Regions from separate parts of the Microbacterium sp. KR10-403 genome, predicted to be linked through region 1. Evidence: predicted binding sites of a transcription regulator. Region 1 holds the regulator's gene; the other holds the start of a gene.
The links. The regulator HrcA, encoded in region 1, represses chaperone genes, less so after heat shock. The targets are predictions, from matches to a motif close to TTNGCACTCGNNNNNNNCGAGTGCNAA.
Positions count from the first base shown of each region.

Region 1 (9,795 bases):
GTGCCGCTCGCTATCAGCTTGGGGACCAGCTCGGGGTCCATCATCTCGTTGAGCGCGTCGTACAGCGGCCGCAGGTACGGGTCGATCTTGTCGTTGAGCGTGCCGGGCAGGAACCCCAGCCGCTCCCCCGCCTCGATGGCCGGACGGGACAGGATGATGCGGCTGACCTCTTTGCGCTGCAGCGCCTGCACGGCCTTGGCCATGGCCAGATAGGTCTTGCCGGTACCGGCCGGACCGATGCCGAACACGATGGTGTTCTCGTCGATCGCGTCGACGTAGGCCTTCTGGCCGGCGGTCTTCGGGCGGATCACCTTGCCGCGCGACGACAGGATCGCCTCGCCGAGCACCTCGGACGGGCGCATGCCCGTCTCGGCCCGCAGCATACGGTTCGACGACACGACGTCGACGGGGTCGAGGCCGTGGCCGGCGCGGGCCATCGCGATGAGCTCTTCGACCAGCGACCGTGCCGCGCTCACGGCCGGCGCGTCACCGGAGAGCGTGATCTCGTTGCCGCGCACGTGCACATCGACATCAGGATGCTCACGCTCCACCACGCGCAGCAGGCGGTCCTGCGGACCGAGGAGCTGCACCATCGCGACGCCGTCCGCGTAGATCCGCTCGACGGCGGCTGCGTCATCCGGCATTCATGCTCGATTCGTCGAGGCCGCCCGACAGCACGTGCGCATGCACGTGGAAGACGGTCTGACCGGCATTCGCGCCGGTGTTGAAGATGAGGCGGAAGTCGCCGTCGCCCTCCGCGTCGGCGAGCCCCTTCGCGAGCTCGATCATCTCGATGAGCAGCCCGGGGTCGCCCGCGGCGAGCTCGGTCACGTCGCGGTACTCCTGTGTCTTGGGGATCACCAGCAGGTGGGTCGGCGCCTTCGGCGCGATGTCGCGGATCGCGAACAGCGTGTCGGTCTGCGCGACGATCTCCGACGGGATCTCGCCGTTCAGGATGCGCGTGAAGATCGAGGGTTCGCTCATGCGTCCAGTCTACTGAGCGGGTCTCACCAGCGCCCGAGGCGCGTGCTGACGATGGCCATCGCGGCCGGCCCCGCGGTCGAGGTGCGCAGCACCGTGTCGCCGAGGACGGCGATGACGGCCCCCGCGTCGGCGAACGCCGTGAGCTCTTCGGGCGCCACGCCGCCCTCGGGCCCGACGATCAGCACGACGTCGCGGTCGACCGGGAGGTCGAGCGCGCTCAGTCGTTCGGCTCCGGTCGGCTCGAGGACGATGAGGCGGGATGCCGCAGCCCGGCCGATCAGCTCACGCGTCGTGGCGACCTCGGCCACCTCCGGGATCCAGGCGCGGTGCGCCTGCTTGGCCGCCTCGCGGGCGATGGTCTGCCAGCGACCACGAGCCTTCGCCTTCTTCGCGCCCTCCCAGCGCGACACGCTGCGTGCCGCCTGCCACGGGACGATCTCGTCGACCCCCAGCTCGGTCGACGCCTGCACGGCGAGCTCGTCGCGGTCACCCTTGGCCAGCGCCTGGACCAGCACGATGCGCGGAGCCGGAGCCGGCACGTCGTCGCGGGCGGTCACGCGCACGGCGACCTGCTGGGGTGCGACGTCCTCGCACTCGGCGGTCAGCCAGGCGCCACGACCGTCGCCGAGCGTGATCTGCTCGCCCGCGCGCACACGCCGCACGGTCGCGGCATGGTGCGCCTCGGCACCGGTGAGCACGACGCGGTCGCCGATGCGGGCGTCGGTCGCGGCATCCACCACGAAGTGCAGGGCCATGGGTCAGTTGCGGAAGCGGTCGCGCAGCCGCGCGAACAGCCCCTGCTGGAACTCGGCGAGCTTGGGCGCCGGCGCCTTCGTCTTCTTCTTGAAGTCGGTGATGAGCGCGCGCTCCTTGGCGTCGAGGCGTGTCGGCGTGATGACGTGCACGCCGACACGCAGGTCACCGCGTCCCGCACCGCGCAGCGCCGTGATGCCGCGGTTCTTGATGGTCAGAACGTCGCCGCTCTGCACGCCGGGCCGCACCTCGAGCTCGACGGTGCCGTCGAGCGACTCGATGGTCGTGGTGGTGCCGAGGATCGCGTCGGGCATCGAGACTTCGAGCGTCGCGAGAAGGTCGTCGCCCTCACGGCTGAACACATCGTGGTGGGCGACGGTGATCTCCAGATACAGGTCGCCGTTGGGGCCGCCGGCGGGGCCGACCTCGCCGGATCCCGGCATCTGCAGCCGCAGCCCCGACTCGACGCCGGCGGGGATGTCGACCGACACCGTGCGGCGGGCCCGCACGCGGCCCTGCCCCTGGCAGGTCGCACAGGGGTACGGGATGGTCGTGCCGTAGCCCTGGCAGACGTTGCAGGGCGCGCTGGTGACCACGTTGCCCAGCAGGCTGCGCACCGTGCGCTGCACGTGCCCGCTCCCGTGGCAGATCTCGCAGGTCACCGGGGAGGTGCCGGGCTGGCAGCACGAGCCGTCGCAGGTCTCGCACAGCACGGCGGTGTCGACCTCGATGTCACGGTGCACGCCGAACACGACGTCACCGAGCTCGAGCGAGACGCGCACCAGGGCATCCTGCCCCCGCTCCCGCCGCGACCGCGGACGGGCCCCGCGCTGGCCGCCCCCGGCGGCACCGAAGAACGTCTCGAAGATGTCACCGAAGCCGCCGAACCCGCCCGCACCGCCGAAGGCCGAATCGCCGCCCATGTCGTAACGGCGACGCTGCTCGGGGTCGCTCAGCACGTCGTAGGCGTGCGTGACGTGCTTGAACTTCTCCTCGGCGTCCGCGCCCGGATTCACATCGGGGTGCAGCTCGCGCGCCAGCCGCCGGTACGCCTTCTTGATCTCGTCCGGCGTCGCATCGCGCGACACGCCGAGCACTTCGTAGTGGTCCTGATCAGCCACAATCGCCTTCCTGCCCGCGCCGCAGCGCGGGTTCGTCGTGTCTGGGTCGGGTCAGCGCCCCGACTCGTCCTCTTCGAGCAACCTGCTCAAGTAGTGCGCGACGGCTCGCACCGCCGCGAGGTTGGTGGGATAGTCCATGCGCGTCGGGCCGAGCACGCCGACCCGCCCGCGCGTGCGCGCGACGTCGTAGTCGCCGACGACGAGCGAGGCCTCGGCCAGCCCGAACGGCGCGTTCTCGCGTCCGATCGATGCGGCCAGCCCCTCCTGGTCGGCCACCATCTCGCTCATCAACCGGAGCAGCGTCACCTGCTCTTCGATGGCCTCCAGCAGCGGATAGATCGAGCCGCGGAAGTCTGCTTCGCTGCGCGCGAGGTTCGCCGCCCCGGCCATCAGCAGCTTGTCCTGCCGGAACTCCTCCAGCTCTTCCGCGACCACACCCAGCAGCGACTGCAGTGCGGGGTCGAGTCGCGCAGGCCTGCTCTGGTCGGCGATGGCCGCCAGGAGCGCCGTGACCGCCTTCGCGCCGTCGCCGACGCTGTGCCCGGTGAGGAGCACCGACAGCCGGGCGCGCAACTGCGCGGCATCCGCCTCGTCGAGGGCGAGGGGAACGGGCACGATGCGCTGCGAGACCCGACCGGTGTCGGTCACCAGGATCACGAGCAGTCGCGCATCGCCGAGGTCGACGAGCTCGACGTGGGTGACGTTCGCCTGGGCGAACGAGGGGTACTGCACGATGGCGACCTGGCCGGTGAGCCGGGTGAGCGCCCGCACCGTGCGTGCCAGCACGTCGTCGAGGTCGGTCGAGCCGTCGAGGAACATCGTGATCGCCGAGCGTTGCGCCGGGCTGAGCGGTCGCAGCTCGGCCAGGTGGTCGACGAACACCCGGTAGCCCTTGTCGGTGGGCACGCGCCCCGACGAGGTGTGCGGGGCGGCGATGAGCTCTTCGTCTTCGAGCAGCGCCATGTCGTTGCGGATCGTCGCCGCCGACACGCCGAAGGCATGGCGGTCGACGATGCGCTTGCTGCCGACCGGTTCGCGGGTCTCGACGTAGTCCTGCACGATCGCCTGGAGCACCTGCAGTCCGCGTTCCGTGACCATGTGCGCTCCCTCCGTCTGCTGGCACTCGTCTGGGTCGAGTGCCAATTCTAGCGAGTCCGGCTGGGGAACCGCTCGGGTGGATGGGCGTGGCGCGCTTCGCCGTCAGTCGGTGAGCGCCCGCACCACCGCATCGGCGAGAAGTCGGCCCTTCAGGGTCAGCACGATCCGGCCGTGAACGGCGTCGGCACCCGAGACCAGACCGTCGGCGATCAGGCCGGCGACGGCACCGCGTCGATCGCCCGCGAGCTCGGCCACCGGCATCCCCTCCCGGATGCGGGTGCGCAGCAGCACGGCCTCGAGCTGACGCGCCGTCTCATCGGGGCGCTCGCGTCCGGCGGCGGGCGACTCCCCGAGCGCGAGGCGCTGCGCGTACGCCGCGGGGTGCTTCACGTTCCACCAGCGCAGGCCCGCGACATGGCTGTGCGCGCCGGGGCCGAACCCCCACCAGTCGTGACCGCGCCAGTACGCGAGGTTGTGGCGCGAGCGGTGCGCGTCGCCCCGCGCCCAGTTCGACACCTCGTACCAGCCGAAGCCGGAGTCGGCCAGTGCGGCGTCGGCGAGCTCGTACATGTCGGCCTGCAGATCATCGTCGGGGGCCGGCACCTCGCCGCGGCGGATCTGCCGGGCGAGCTTCGTGCCCTGCTCGATGATCAGCGCGTACGCCGAGATGTGGTCGGGCTCGAGCGCGACGGCCGTGTCCACCGAACGCCGCCAGTCGTCCAGCGACTCCCCCGGTGCGCCGTAGATCAGGTCGACGCTGACATCGAGCCCGGCGGCGCGCGCCGCCGCGACCGCCGTGTCGACGTTCGCGGGGTCGTGCGTGCGGTCGAGCGCCGCCAGCACGTGCGGCACCGCCGACTGCATGCCGATCGAGAGCCGGGTCACACCCGCCGCCGCGAGGTCGCGGACCACCGCGTCGGTCACGGTGTCGGGGTTCGCCTCGACCGTGACCTCCGCGCCCGACTCGAGGCCGAACGCGTCGCGGACGCCGTCGAGCATCCGTGCCAGATCGCCGGGCGGCAGCAGCGTCGGCGTGCCGCCGCCGAAGAAGACGGTGGATGCCGCGCGGCCGGCGGCTGCGGCATCCATCACCCCCCGTGCCAGCGCGATCTCGGTCAGCAGCGTGTCGGCGTACTGATCCTGCCGGGCACCCCGCAGCTCGGTCGCGGTGTACGTGTTGAAGTCGCAGTATCCGCAGCGCACGCGGCAGAACGGCACATGCAGGTAGACGCTGAACGGCACCCCGCGGTCGACCGGCAGATCGGCCGGCAGCATCCCGTCGGCCGGCGCCGGATCGCCCAGCGGCAGAGCCGAGCCCATCAGAGCCTCACCGGGTCGCGTACAGCGGCGAGATGGCCCGCAGGTACCGCTGGAAGAGCGCCTTGCGCCGGCGCGAGATCAGCCAGGGCATGGCCTTGTAGAAGAACGACCGCGGGGCGTCGAACGCGCGCACGGTGAACCACACCTCGTCGTTCTCGTACCAGTCGATCATGAACGACTCCTCGCCGCTGACGACGGTGTCGCTGACCGTGCCGAGCAGGAACCCGACGCGACGCGGCTCTTCGATGGCCTGGATGACCCGCAGCTCGCCGCCCGCCTTCAAGCCCTTGACGCGGCCGCGGAGGTGCACGGTCGCACCCGAGCTGACCCAGGGTGTGCCGTCCGCGTCGAAACGCTGGTCGGCCTCGAGCTTGCTCGGCGCGATCGGGGTGCCCTCGGCGTCGAAGCTGACGCCGGAGTACATCGGCCCGGAGGCGGGGCGCACGTCGGTGACGATCAGCCCGCCGTCGCGCTGCGCGCGCCACGAGAGCACGGCCTCCGACGCGGTGCGGAAGCGGTCCTCACCGCTGCCGAGGCGCCACGACTCCTGCGCGGGGCGGCTGCGCTCGGGCGGATACTGCATGAGATCGGGCGCCTGGGTCGCCCCGACCGCTGCATAATCCACCGTCTCGTCACGGAAGGTCCCTCGACGCATGGGCTTCAGCCTACCGAGACCAGCCTGTGAGCGGAGTGCACGCGTCTACTTCTTGTCCTTGCCCTCGACGTCGCCCGAGAGCGCGGCGATGAAGGCCTCCTGAGGCACCTCGACGCGGCCGACCATCTTCATGCGCTTCTTGCCTTCTTTCTGCTTCTCGAGCAGCTTGCGCTTGCGGGAGATGTCGCCGCCGTAGCACTTGGCCAGCACGTCCTTGCGGATGGCGCGGATGTTCTCGCGGGCGATGATGCGGGCGCCGATGGCGGCCTGGATGGGCACCTCGAACTGCTGGCGCGGGATGAGCTTGCGCAGGCGTTCGGTCATCATCGTGCCGTAGGAGTAGGCCTTGTCGCGGTGCACGATCGAGCTGAACGCGTCGACGCGCTCGCCCTGCAGCAGGATGTCGACCTTCACCAGGTCGGCCTCCTGCTCGCCGTTGGGCTCGTAGTCCAGCGACGCGTAGCCCTGGGTGCGCGACTTCAGCTGATCGAAGAAGTCGAAGACGATCTCGCCGAGCGGCATGTTGTAGCGCAGCTCGACGCGGTCCTCGCTGAGGTAGTCCATGCCCAGCAGGCTGCCGCGGCGCGACTGGCACAGCTCCATGACGGTGCCCACGAAGTCCTTCGGCGTGAGGATCGCGGCCTTCACCATCGGCTCGGACACGCTGTCGACCCGCCCGTCGGGGTACTCGCTCGGGTTCGTGACGGTGACGTGCTCGCCGGCGTCGGTGGTGACCTCGTAGACGACGCTGGGCGCGGTCGTGATGAGGTCGAGGTCGAACTCGCGCGCGAGACGCTCGGTGACGATCTCGAGGTGCAGGAGCCCCAGGAAACCGCAACGGAAGCCGAAGCCCAGTGCCACCGACGTCTCGGGCTCGTAGACCAGCGCCGCGTCCGACAGCTTGAGCTTGTCGAGGGCCTCGCGCAGCTCGGCGTAGTCGCTGGCGTCGATCGGGTACAGCCCCGAGAACACCATCGGCTTCGGGTCGGTGTAGCCGGGCAGCGCGTGCCCGGCGGGCTTGCGCGCGTCGGTGACGGTGTCGCCGACCTTGGACTGGCGCACGTCCTTCACGCCGGTGATGAGATATCCCACCTCACCGACTCCGAGTCCCTGCGCGGGCGTCGGCTCGGGGCTGGACACGCCCAGCTCGAGCAGGTCGTGGGTCGCGCGCGTCGACATCATCTGGATGCGCTGCCGCGGCTGCAGGCGCCCGTCGATCATGCGCACATAGGTGACGACCCCTCGATAGGCGTCGTACACCGAGTCGAAGATCATGGCGCGGGCCGGCGCGTCGGCATCTCCCTGCGGGGCGGGGATGCGCTCCACGATCAGGTCGAGCAGCTCTTCGACGCCCTCACCGGTCTTGCCCGACACACGGAGCACGTCGTCGGGGCTGCCGCCGATGAGGTTCGCCAGCTCCGCCGCGAACTTGTCGGGATCGGCGGCGGGCAGGTCGATCTTGTTCAGCACGGGGATGATCTGCAGATCGTTCTCGAGCGCCAGGTAGAGGTTCGCCAGGGTCTGCGCCTCGATGCCCTGCGCGGCATCCACCAGCAGGATCGCCCCCTCGCAGGCCGCGAGCGACCGCGAGACCTCGTACGTGAAGTCGACGTGGCCGGGCGTGTCGATCATGTTCAGCGCGAACGTGCCGTCGGCCGTGGCCCACGGCATGCGCACGGCCTGGCTCTTGATCGTGATGCCGCGCTCGCGCTCGATGTCCATGCGGTCGAGGTACTGCGCACGCATGTCGCGGTCGGAGACCACACCGGTGATCTGCAGCATGCGGTCGGCGAGGGTCGACTTGCCGTGGTCGATGTGGGCGATGATGCAGAAGTTGCGGATGAGCTCCGGGGGCGTCTGCGACGGCTCGAGGGGCTGTGTGGCGCGTGGTGACATGTCGCTTCGATTCTACGGGGACGGCCTGTCCTACCCTGAAGGAATGGTGGTCCACGTCGTCTTCGTGCACGGGATCCGCACCTCCGCGACGATGTGGCGGACGCAGGTCGCGCATCTGACCGAGCACGGTATCCCCTCCACCGCGGTGGATCTGCCCGCGCACGGCACCCGGATGGCCGAGCCGTTCACCCTGGATGAGGCCTTCGCGACCGTGGATCGTGCGGTGCGGGATGCCGCGGCCGACGGCCCCGTGCTGCTGGTGGGCCATTCGATGGGCGGGCTCGTGTCCACCGCGTACGCGGGGCGCGAAAACCCGCCGCCGCTCGCCGGGTTCGTTGCGGGGTCGTGCACCGCGTTCCCGCGCGGTGCGGGCCTGGCCGCCTACCGGTTCGCGACGCAGGCCATGACGGCGCTGCCCGATCACGGGCTCTGGCTCGCCGAGCGGGTGCTCGACGCGACGCTGCCGGACGACACCCGTGCCGACTTCGGCGCCGGGGGCTACGCGTTCCTCGCGCAGGATGCCGCGCTGCGCTCTCTCGCGCAGCTCGACCTCGCGGCCGCTCTGCGGCGCATCACCGTGCCGACCTGGTTCGTGAACGGGCAGTTCGACCAGCTGCGGATCAACGAGCGCACCTTCTGCGCGCTCGTGCCGCATGCCGAGCTGATCGTCGTGCCGCGCACGACGCATCTGGTCACGGCCATGCGGCCGCGCGTCTTCAACGCAGTGCTTGATCTGGCTGTGGCGACCGTGTGCTCCGACGCTCACGCGCAAAGCCCGACATGATGCCGCCGACCGCCGAGAGCACGACGCTGAAGACCAGCAGCAGCCAGAAGCCGCCGACGAGCGCCACGAGCAGCGCGCCCACCAGCGGGCCCACCAGCTGACCGAGGGCGGCCGCGGTGTTGACGAGTCCGAGGTCGCGGGCATGGTCGTCGGGATGCGGCAGGAGATCGGTCGCGAAGGCCAGCCCGACCGTCGAGAACGCGCCGTAGCCGACGCCAAGCAGTGCCGCGGCGATCATCGTGGTGGTCAGTGACGGCGAGACGAGGATGACGACGGCGGCTGCCGCCTGCACGAGCGCGGAGATCACCGTCAGGCCGCGGCGCGCGCCCGTCCGGTCAGACCAGCCGCCGGCGAGCACCGAGGCGATGACGACGAAGATCGTGTACACGACGATGATCAGCAGCAGGTTGTCTTCCGCGTCTGCCTTGGGCTGCCCGAGCCCGTACATGAGGAAGAAGAGGAACAGCGTCGTCGGCAGCGCATTGCCGACGTTGGTGACGAAGCGACCCCACACGACCCAGGCGAAGTCGCGGTCGCGGAGCGACTCCCAGGGAAGACCCCGGCGCTCGCGGACCGGCTGCTGCGCGGCATCCGGCTTCGGATCCGGCAGGAACACGGCCGCCAGCGTGCCGATCACCGCGATGAAGACGGCGAGAACGAGATACCCGGCGAGCACGCTGAGCCCCAGCAGGACGACAGCGCCCACACCCACGACGATCCCGACCGCCTGCGATGAGCTCGCAGACGCGGCCGCCGCCCCACGCTGCGACTCGGGCAGCTGGTCGGCGATGAGCGCGGTGAAGGCGGCCGACGCGACGGCGACGCCGATCGAGACACCCGTCCAGGCCAGACCGATCGGCCACGCGCCGTGTGCGAACCCGGTGAGAACGAGACAGACCGCCGTCAACCAGCTCGCGCCCACCGCCCACGGGCGGCGCCGGCCCCAGCGCGACCGCGTGCGGTCGGAGAGGGCACCGGACAGGGGTGCGGCGACGATGCCGGCCAGTCCCCCGATGCCGAGCACGATGCCCGACGAGACGACGCCGTACACCCAGGTGCCGGCATCCCCCGGCGTGTCGAGCTGATCGGGCAGCAGCAGCTGCACGGGGGTGAGCTGGACGGTCCAGATCGCCAGCCACGCGAGTGTGAAGAGCAGGAACCAGAGGCGACCGACCTTGGTCGTG
Region 1 covers NZ_JBEGDC010000005.1:147,968-157,762, reverse strand. Annotated here, with positions in the region: gene ABMQ42_RS12475 (PhoH family protein) at 1-644, opposite strand, end outside; gene ABMQ42_RS12470 (HIT domain-containing protein) at 634-984, opposite strand; gene ABMQ42_RS12465 (16S rRNA (uracil(1498)-N(3))-methyltransferase) at 1,008-1,739, opposite strand; gene dnaJ (molecular chaperone DnaJ) at 1,743-2,858, opposite strand; gene hrcA (heat-inducible transcriptional repressor HrcA) at 2,910-3,956, opposite strand; gene hemW (radical SAM family heme chaperone HemW) at 4,059-5,276, opposite strand; gene ABMQ42_RS12445 (DUF1990 domain-containing protein) at 5,284-5,931, opposite strand; gene lepA (translation elongation factor 4) at 5,977-7,827, opposite strand; gene ABMQ42_RS12435 (alpha/beta fold hydrolase) at 7,871-8,611, shown strand; gene ABMQ42_RS12430 (MFS transporter) at 8,544-9,795, opposite strand, start outside.

Region 2 (9,795 bases), on a different contig from region 1:
CGGCCAGGACCAGATCGTGTCGATCACGCCCGGCGGCGTGCGGGTCACCGACTTCGACGGGGGAGAGGTCGAGGTGGAGCCGTTCGAGGTGACGTGGGATGCCGCGGCCGCCGAGAAGGGCGGATGGTCGTCGTTCATGGCGAAGGAGGTCTCGGAAGAGCCCGAGGCCGTCGCCAACACCGTGCGCGGGCGCGCGCACGACGGCATCGTCGAGATCCCCGAGCTCGACGGTCTGGATGACCTGTTCCGCGGCATCCATCGCATTCTGATCATCGCGTGCGGCACGGCCGCCTATGCCGGTCAGGTCGGCAAGTACGCGCTCGAGCAGTGGGCGCGGGTACCCGTCGACGTCGAGCTCGCGCACGAGTTCCGCTACCGCGACCCGGTGCTCGACGCGGGCACGCTGGTCGTCTCGATCAGCCAGTCGGGCGAGACCATGGACACGCTCATGGCCGTCAAGTACGCGCGCGAGCGCGGGGCGAAGACGCTCTCGATCTGCAACACGCAGGGCGCCACGATCCCGCGCGAGTCGGACGCCATCGTCTACACACACGCGGGTCCCGAGGTCGCGGTCGCCTCGACGAAGGCCTTCGTCGCGCAGATCACGGCGCTGTACCTGCTGGCGCTGCACGTCGGCCGCGTGCGCGGCGTGCTCACCGACGACGACTCGGCCACCGCCGTCGCCGAGCTCGAGGGCGTCGCCGACAAGATCGCGTGGGTCCTCGCGCACGAGCAGGAGCGCACCGCGCACCTGGCCGGCTGGATGGCCGACACCCGCTCGGTGCTGTTCCTCGGCCGGCACGTCGGCTTCCCGATCGCGCTCGAGGGCGCGCTCAAGCTCAAGGAGATCTCGTACATCCACGCCGAGGGCTTCGCGGCCGGCGAGCTCAAGCACGGCCCGATCGCGCTGATCGAGCCGGGGCAGCCGGTGTTCGTCATCGTGCCGTCGCCGGTGTACTCGGCGCAGCTGCACGACAAGGTGGTCTCGAACATCCAGGAGATCCGCGCGCGCGGCGCCCGCGTGATCGTGATCGCCGAGGAGGGCGACGCCGCGGTGCTGCCCTTCGCCGACGAGGTGCTGCGCATCCCGCTGGCGGGGCCCCTCTTCGAGCCGCTGCTGGCGGTCGTGCCGCTGCACATCTTCGCGATGGGCCTGGCCGAGGCCAAGGGGCTGGATGTCGACCAGCCCCGCAACCTCGCCAAGTCGGTCACCGTCGAGTAGCGGCCTCGCCCTCGCGGGCCCGCGCCCCTCGGCGCGCTAAAGTCGAGGGGGTGCGAGGGGAGTGCGGATGATCGCCGGGATCGGCGTCGACCTGGTCGACATCCCGCGCTTCGAGCGCACGCTGGCCCGCACGCCGAAGCTGCTCGCGCGGCTGTTCGCGCCGTCCGAACGGCCGCTCGCGGCGCGCTCGCTGGCCGCGCGCTACGCCGCGAAGGAAGCGCTGATCAAGGCGCTGGGCGGATCCGACGGCGTCCACTGGACCGAGATCGAGATCGTGCCGGATGCCGCGGGCAAACCCTGGTTCGAGCTCAGCGGCACCACGGCAGCGGTGGTCGCCGCGCGCGGCATCCAGGCCCTTCATCTGTCCATGTCGCACGACGCGGGCCTGGCGATCGCCTACGTGATCGCCGAGACCGTGGAGAGTGCGGAGCCCGCAGGGCCCGCCGAACCCGCCGAACCCGCCGAACAGGAGACTGCATGAGCCGCCTCGCCCCGGGCGTGCTGCGCGAAGCCGTCATCGACACGAGCGCGATCACCCAGAACACCCGTCACCTGCGCGCTCTGACGCGCGTCGAGGTCATGGCCGTGGTCAAGGCCGACGGCTACGGCCACGGCGCGGTGCGCTCGGCGGCCGCTGCCCTTGCCGGCGGTGCGACGCGCCTGGGTGTGACGGACGTGGCCGAGGCGCTGCAGCTGCGCCGCGGCGGCATCGATGCGCCGATCCTCGCGTGGCTGCACGCGCCCGGCGCCTCGTTCGACGAGGCCGCCGCACTCGGGGTCGAACTGGGCATCTCGAGCATGGACCAGCTGCAGAGGGCGGCGGCCGCGGCATCCGCCGACCGCCCCGTCGGTGTGCATCTGAAAGTCGAGACGGGGCTGGGTCGCAACGGCATCGCGCCCGAGGACTTCGGCGCCGTCTTCGCCGAGGCGGCGCGCCTCGAGCGCATCGGCCGGCTGCGCGTGACGGGGCTGTTCAGCCATGTCTCGAACGCGTCGCCCGACGACGACCGGGCGGCGCTGGCCCGCTTCCGCGAGGCGTCGGAGGCGGCGTCGGCCGTGGGTCTCGCCCCGCGGGTGCGGCACCTGGCCGCCACTCAGGCGGCGATCGACCTGCCCGAGATGCGGCTCGACTGCGTGCGCCTGGGGCTCGGGATCTACGGGCTGTCGCCGTTCGACGACCGCACGCCGGCCGAGCTCGGACTGCGCCCGGCGATGACGCTGCACGCGTCGGTCGCGGCGGTGCGGCGAGTGCCGGCCGGGCACGGGGTCTCTTACAGCTACACGTATCGGACCGACCGCGACACGACGCTCGCGCTCGTGCCCGCCGGCTACGCCGACGGGGTGCCGCGGCAGGCGTCGAACGCCGGGCCGGTCGTCATCGGCGGGCGGCGGTTCCGCGTCGCCGGGCGCATCGCGATGGACCAGTTCGTGGTCGACGTCGGCGACGCCCCGGTGTCCGTGGGCGACGAGGCGGTGCTGTTCGGCGACGCGACGCTCGGTGCCCCGAGCGCGCGCGAGTGGGCGGATGCGGCATCCACCATCAATTACGAGATCGTGACCCGCATCGGACCTCGCGTGCCGCGCCGGGAGGCGCAGCGATGAGCGGCCTCGACGACCTCGTCGGCCGCCATGAGATCGCGTCGGCCGCCGACATGGAGGCGCTCGGGCGCCGGATGGGCGGGATGCTGCACGCCGGCGACCTCGTCGTGCTCACGGGCCCGCTCGGTGCGGGCAAGACGACGTTGACCCGCGGGATCGCCGAGGGTCTCGGCGTGCGCGGACCCGTGCAGAGCCCGACGTTCGTGATCGCTCGGACGCATCCGTCGCTGGTCGGCGGAGCGCCGCTCGTGCACGCCGACGCGTATCGGCTCGGCTCGGCGCTCGAGCTCGACGACCTCGACATCGATACCGAGCGCTCGGTCGTGGTGGTGGAGTGGGGCCGTGGCATGGCCGAGGGGCTGCGCGACACGTGGTGGGAGGTCGAACTCGAGCGCGCCGTGGGCGGGCACGGCTCGGACTCGGCGTGCGCGCTGCCCGACTGGGACCCGGAGGATCAGGACGCCCCCGACCCCCGCGTGGTCACCGTCTCGCGGCGCGGGGCCTGAGCCCGCGAGGTCGCATGGTTTCTCGCGAGATCGCATGGTTTCTCGCGAGATCTGGCGCGACCTCGCGAGAACTCGTACGACCTCGCGAGAACTCGTGCGACCTCGCGAAGCGCGGAGCGGCGCGGGGCGCGGGCGCGGCGTCCGAGCGCCCCACAGCGTCCGCTCGACCTGTGCCCATTACCCTGGAAGGCGTGATCCTCGGTATCGACACCTCGCTCGGCACGACGGTCGCCGTCATCGAGGATGACGGCGTCGTGCGCGCCCACGCCGACAGCGCCGACCCGCTCGCGCACGCTGAGGTGATCGGCACGCTGCTCGAGCAGGTCGTGGGGCCGCGGCATCCCGCCCCTGATGCGCGGGCCGCGAGTGCACATCACACCGCCGAGCGAACATCAAACCGTCGGCAGTTTGATGTGCGTGGGACAAATACATATGAATTTGGCGCAACGGACGGGGAGATCACGCATGTCGCCGCGGGCATGGGGCCCGGGCCCTTCACCGGGCTGCGCATCGGCATCGCCGCGGCGCGCGCGTTCGCGCTGGGGCGCGGCGTCCCGGTCGTGCCGGTGGTCAGTCACGACGCGGTGGCGCTCGAGCTGCTTCTTTTCGACGCGATCCGGGATGCCGACGCCCCCCGCTTCGCGGTCGTCACCGACGCGCGCCGCCGCGAGGTCGCGTACTCCGTCTACGACGGACTCGACGACGACGGACTGCCCGTGCGCACCGCCGGCCCCGCACTGGCCCCGCGCGACGAGATCGACGCCGTGCTCGCCGCGGCCGCTGCCGAGCGGCGCGACGCCGCGGCCGTGTCCGGCGCGATGCTCGCGCTCGCCGCCGCCCGGGCCCTGGCCGCCGGCCGCGAGATCGGGCCGCACGACGCGCTCTACCTGCGCTCGCCCGACGTCGCCCCTCCCGCGGCACGCAAGAAGGTGGGCCCGTGACCGCGCTGCGCACCGCCACGGCCTCCGATCTCGAGGCCATCATGGCGCTCGAGCACGCGTCGTTCCCGACCGACGCATGGAGTGAGCGCACCATGCGCGACGAGCTCGCCTCGCCGCACGGGCGCTACCTCGTGCTCGAGAGCGACGGCGCCGTCGTCGGCTACGCCGGGCTGCGCGCGGTGGCCGGATCGCGCGACGGCGACGTGCAGACGATCGCCGTGGCCGCGGCATCCCGCGGTCGCGGATGGGGGCGGATGCTGCTCGCCGAACTCATCGCCGAGGCGAGGCGCCGCGGCGTGCGGGACCTCTTCCTCGAGGTGCGCGCCGACAACCCGGTCGCGCAGAGCCTCTATGCGTCGGAGGGCTTCCGCGAGGTGGGCCGCCGGCCGCGCTACTACCAGCCCGACGATGTGGACGCGATCGTCATGCAGGCGGATCTCCGGGGGCGGGATGCCGCGCCCGTCGCGGTCACCGCGGCCGCGGCTTCTGCGGGTTCTGCGGATGCCGGCGCCTCACAGACTTCGGATGATCGCGCGAAGCTCGGAGGATCCTCGCCGAATCATCCGAAGTCGGTGCGATCCTCCGAAGTCTGTGAGGGCCAGCAGGGGCAGCGGCCAGAGCAAGGGCAGCAGGGGCAGCAGCCAGAGCAGCGGGTGACGCAGGGCGCCTACGCGCCGACGGAGGTGACGCACGATGTCTGAACCCCTCGTACTGGGCATCGAGTCGAGCTGCGACGAGACCGGCATCGGCATCGTGCGCGGACGCACCCTGCTCTCCAACACGATCGCCAGCAGCATGGAGCAGCACGCGCGCTACGGCGGCGTGATCCCCGAGGTCGCCGCGCGCGCCCACCTGGAGGCGCTGCAGCCGTCCATCGAGGCCGCGCTCGCCGAGGCCGGCGCGAACCTCGGACTCGATGGGCCTCTGCCGCTCGCCGACCTCGACGCGGTCGCGGTCACGAGCGGCCCGGGGCTCGCGGGCGCGCTCATGGTGGGCGTGGGGGCGGCCAAGGCGCTCGCCGTCTCGCTGGGCACGCCGCTGTATGCGGTGAACCACCTCGTCGGGCACATCGCCGCCGACATCCTCGACACCGAGGCTGGTCCTCTGGAGTACCCGACGGTGGCCCTGCTGGTCTCCGGCGGCCACACCTCCCTCCTGCTCGTGCGGGATCTGACCACCGACGTCGAGCTGCTGGGCGAGACGATGGATGACGCGGCCGGCGAGGCGTTCGACAAGGTGGCCCGCATCCTCGGCCTGCCGTACCCCGGCGGGCCCGAGATCGATCGCGCCGCGGCATCCGGCGATCCCGGTGCCATCCGCTTCCCCCGCGGCCTCTCCCGCGCGTCCGACATGGCCGCGCACCGGTACGACTTCTCGTTCTCGGGGCTGAAGACGGCCGTCGCGCGCTGGATCGAGCAGCGGGAAGCCGCGGGCGAGCCGGTGCCGACCGGCGATGTCGCGGCGAGCTTCCGCGAAGCGGTCGTCGACGTGCTCGTCACCAAGGCGCTCGACGCCTGCGCCCGCTACGATGTGCCGCGACTGCTGCTCGGAGGCGGCGTCATCGCGAACCGGCGACTGCGCGACGTCGCCCTCGCCCGGGCCGAGCAGGCCGGGGTCACCGTGCGCATCCCGCCGCTGTCGCTGTGCACCGACAACGGGGCGATGATCGCGGCTCTGGCCGCGCAGCTCATTGCATCGGGCCGCGAGCCGTCCACTCTCGCGTTCGGCGCCGACTCGACGCTGCCCGTCACGCAGATCCAGGTCGCCGAGAGCACTCCGGTGGGGGAGCGGTGAACGACGAGAAGGACCCGCCGGCGCCGCACATCGAGACGGCGCCGCCCTCACCCGAGGTCGAGTTCGGGCTCGGTCGCCCCGCCCGAGCGGACGACCCGGCCCTGCCCGGCGAGCATCGCGGCGGCTTCCAGCGTCTGCCCACCGCGCCCGTGGACGTGACGCCGACGGACGTCGGTCCGAGCGAAGATATCGAGCCGCTGCCCGATGCCGAATGGGTCGGCACCGAGCAGGTGCACGGCACGCTGAGCGCATGGGCGCTGGGGCTTGCCGTGGTGGCATTGGCCGCCTCGTTCTTCGTGGGGTGGACGTTCCCCCTCGGCATCGCGGGCGTCATCGTCTCGGCGGTCGCACTGCGCCGCCCGTGGGACAGCCGTTTCATGGCGGCCTGGGCGCTCGGGCTGAGCATCCTGTCGGTCCTCTACAGCGCCGGTTGGCTTGTGTGGCTCGCGGTCCACGAGCAGCTCTTCACCTGAGCCGCGGCATCCTCACCCCACCCGATCGGCGAGGATCGCCAGATGGCGCGCACCCACCCGGGTGAGGATCAGTGTCGCCGATGCGTCACCGCGCAGTGACAGCTTCTTCCGGAAGGCGGCGGGGTCGACATCCATGCCCCGCTTCTTGATCTCGATCGTGCCGATGTCGTGTACGCGCAGGGCCGCGTTCACCGCCTTCGCATTCGCGGGCAGGGTCTCGCGCACGCGGAACGACTGGACGAACGGGCTGGTGAGCGCGGCGTCCCCGGTGATGTAGGCGATGTGCGGGTCGAGCATGCCGCCCTCGAGCTCCCGCGCCACCTCGCCGACCAGCCGCGCACGGATCACGGCGCCGTCCGGCTCGTGCAGGTAGGCGCCGAGCTCGCGCACGGCGGCGTCAGGCGCGTCATCGGCGGCGGTGAGCTCGTGCACGCTGTCGCCGCGCAGCACGAGCGCGGCCCGCCGAACACCCGGCCGGGCCAGTGCGCCCGTCCACACGACGAGCTCGACGACGGTGCCGTCGGCGCTGACCCACTGCGTCTCGGCCTCGGCCGGCAGCTCGTCGCGGTCATGGCCGGGGCCGAGCTTGATGCCGGTCGGCAGCGTCCGCGCGATCTCGAACACCCAGTCGAGCGGCGGCGAGTAGTCGGCGGCGCTCACCCGGCGGGTCTCGCGGTGACCCGCGGTGCGACGAGCGGGGTCGAGCCACAGCGCATCGACGCCTGCCAGGTCCGTGGCCTCGGCCGCGCCCTGTCGCACGGTGACGGTGTCGCCGAACACGGCGAGGTTGTACGCGGCGATCGCGGCGGTGACCTCGTCGGCGTCGACGGCGTCGACCCGCAGGCCCGCGGCCGCGAACGCCAGGGCGTCGCCGCCGATGCCGCACCCGAGGTCGGCGACGTGGGCGATGCCCGCGGTGCGCATCCGCGAGGCGTGGTGCGCGGCCACCGGCAGGCGGGTGGCCTGTTCGAGGCCCGCCCGGGTGAAGAGCATGCGTGCGGCGAAGTCGCCGAACTTCGCCGTGGCCTTCGCGCGCAGGTGCGCCTGGCCGACGACCGCCGACACGAGGTCGGGGGAGCGCCCGGCCGCGCGCAGCCGGGAGACGGCACGGGCCGCATCGCCGGTCGAGGTCACGGGGCCCAGCTCGTCGAGCAGGCTCAGGCCTGCGGGTGTGAGCAGGGCGGTGAGCTCGGCCATCTCCATGCTCCCAGCGTATGGGAGACGCAGGTTGGCACTCGCGTTGCGAGAGTGCCAATCGTGCGCCTAAACTGTCATCAGCACTCTCGATGTCTGAGTGCTAACGAGTCTTCAGTCTCAACGAAGGAAGAGGTAGACCGTGTCGGTTTCCATCAAGCCGCTCGAGGACCGCATCGTCATCCAGCAGGTCGAGGCCGAGCAGACCACCGCGAGTGGTCTGGTCATCCCCGACACCGCCAAGGAGAAGCCCCAGGAGGGCGAGGTCGTGGCCGTGGGCCCCGGCCGCATCGACGACAACGGCAACCGCGTTCCGCTCGACGTCGCCGTCGGCGACCGCGTGCTGTACAGCAAGTACGGCGGGACCGAGGTCAAGTTCGGTGCCGATGAGTACCTCGTGCTGTCGGCCCGCGACGTCCTCGCGGTCGTCGTCCGCTAGTCCTCTCGAGCGAGGGCCCGGGTGCTGCGTGCACCCGGGCCCTCGTCGTGTCTCTAGGCTGGTGCGGTGAAGCAGAACACGGGCGGGGCGACCGCGGGCGGGATCTACGCCTTCGCCGCCTACCTGCTCTGGGGGCTGTTCCCGCTCTACTTCCTGACCCTGCTGCCGACGACCCCCTGGGAGGTCGTCGCGTGGCGGGTGCTTCTCTCGCTGGTCTTCTGCGTCGTCGCGCTGACCGTCACCCGCGGATGGCGCGCGTTCGGCCGCATCGTGCGGCAGCCCCGGCTTCTGGGCTGGACCGCGGCCGCCGGCATCCTGATCTTCGTCAACTGGACCGTCTACCTGGTCGCCACCCTCACCGGACACGTGATCGAGGCGAGCCTCGGCTACTTCATCAACCCGATCGTCACCGTGCTTCTGGGTGTGCTCGTGCTGCGCGAGCGGCTGCGCCCCGCGCAGTGGACCGCGATCGGCATCGCGGTGATCGCGGTGGTCGTGATCGTCGTCGGCTACGGCCAGGTGCCCTGGATCTCGCTGCTGATCGCGTTCTCGTTCGGCCTGTACGGGCTGACGAAGAACAGGGTCGGCGCATCGGTCGACGCCGTCAGCGGGCTGACGCTGGAGACCGCCTGGCTCTCGCCGGTGGCCGCGGGCATGCTCATCTGGGTGGGTGCGACCTCGGGCATCACCCTGGGCACCGCCGGCGCGGGGCACGCCGTGCTGCTCCTGCTCGCCGGCGTCGTCACCGCCGTGCCGCTCCTGCTGTTCGCCGCTGCGACGCGTCGCGCGCCGCTGAGCCTCATCGGTCTGCTGCAGTTCCTGACGCCGATCCTGCAGTTCGCGACCGGCGCCTTCGTGCTGCACGAGACCATGCCGCTCGAGCGTTGGATCGGCTTCGCGCTGGTCTGGGTCGCCCTCATCGTGCTGAGCGTCGACTCGGTGCGGCACGCGCGACGCCAGCGCGGCGTCGCCGACGTGGCCGAGATCGCCTGAGAGCGGCGGCGGGCGCGACGGTTCGGGATGCCGCGGGCCCGCGTCACCGTCGGGGGCCGAAGACCCACGGCTCGGGGGCCGGTGCGCGACCGCGGGTCGCGGCATCCGACTCGATCAACTGCAGCGCCGGTGCGGGCGGCGCGGGCGTCAGCGCGAACAGGGGGATCGCAAGGTGCACGAGCGGACCGATGCACAGCGCCACCGCGAGCGTGCCCCAGCCGACGTTGCCGCCCAGCAGCCAGCCGATCACGAGGACGGCGGCCTCGATGCCGGTGCGTGCGAGCCAGATCGGCAGCCCGGTGCGCGCGTGCAGACCCGTCATGAGCCCGTCGCGCGGGCCCGGCCCGTGTTGCGCGCCGATGTACAGGCCCGACGCCGCGGCGATGAGCACGAGCCCCGCCGCGAACAGCGGGATGCGCACGGCCAGCGACTCGGGCTGCGGGATGAGCCACAGCCCCAGCTGCGCGGACGGGCCGATGAGCAGCACGTTGAGCACCGTGCCGATGCCGGGCCGCTGTCGCAGCGGGATCCACAGCAGCAGGACGACGCCGCCGATGAGGTTGGTGACGACACCGAACGGGATGCCGGTGTGCCGCGTGATCCCCTGAGCCAGGACGTCCCAGGGCTCGATGCC
Region 2 covers NZ_JBEGDC010000002.1:590,276-600,070, reverse strand. Annotated here, with positions in the region: gene glmS (glutamine--fructose-6-phosphate transaminase (isomerizing)) at 1-1,222, shown strand, start outside; gene ABMQ42_RS06380 (holo-ACP synthase) at 1,290-1,703, shown strand; gene alr (alanine racemase) at 1,700-2,824, shown strand; gene tsaE (tRNA (adenosine(37)-N6)-threonylcarbamoyltransferase complex ATPase subunit type 1 TsaE) at 2,821-3,327, shown strand; gene tsaB (tRNA (adenosine(37)-N6)-threonylcarbamoyltransferase complex dimerization subunit type 1 TsaB) at 3,519-4,268, shown strand; gene rimI (ribosomal protein S18-alanine N-acetyltransferase) at 4,265-4,969, shown strand; gene tsaD (tRNA (adenosine(37)-N6)-threonylcarbamoyltransferase complex transferase subunit TsaD) at 4,962-6,062, shown strand; gene ABMQ42_RS06350 (hypothetical protein) at 6,059-6,535, shown strand; gene ABMQ42_RS06345 (class I SAM-dependent methyltransferase) at 6,548-7,738, opposite strand; gene groES (co-chaperone GroES) at 7,872-8,168, shown strand; gene rarD (EamA family transporter RarD) at 8,235-9,161, shown strand; gene yczE (membrane protein YczE) at 9,205-9,795, opposite strand, start outside.
Region 2: a site for HrcA is predicted at 7,764-7,790, ahead of groES (co-chaperone GroES). Genes of this name have one in related genera too.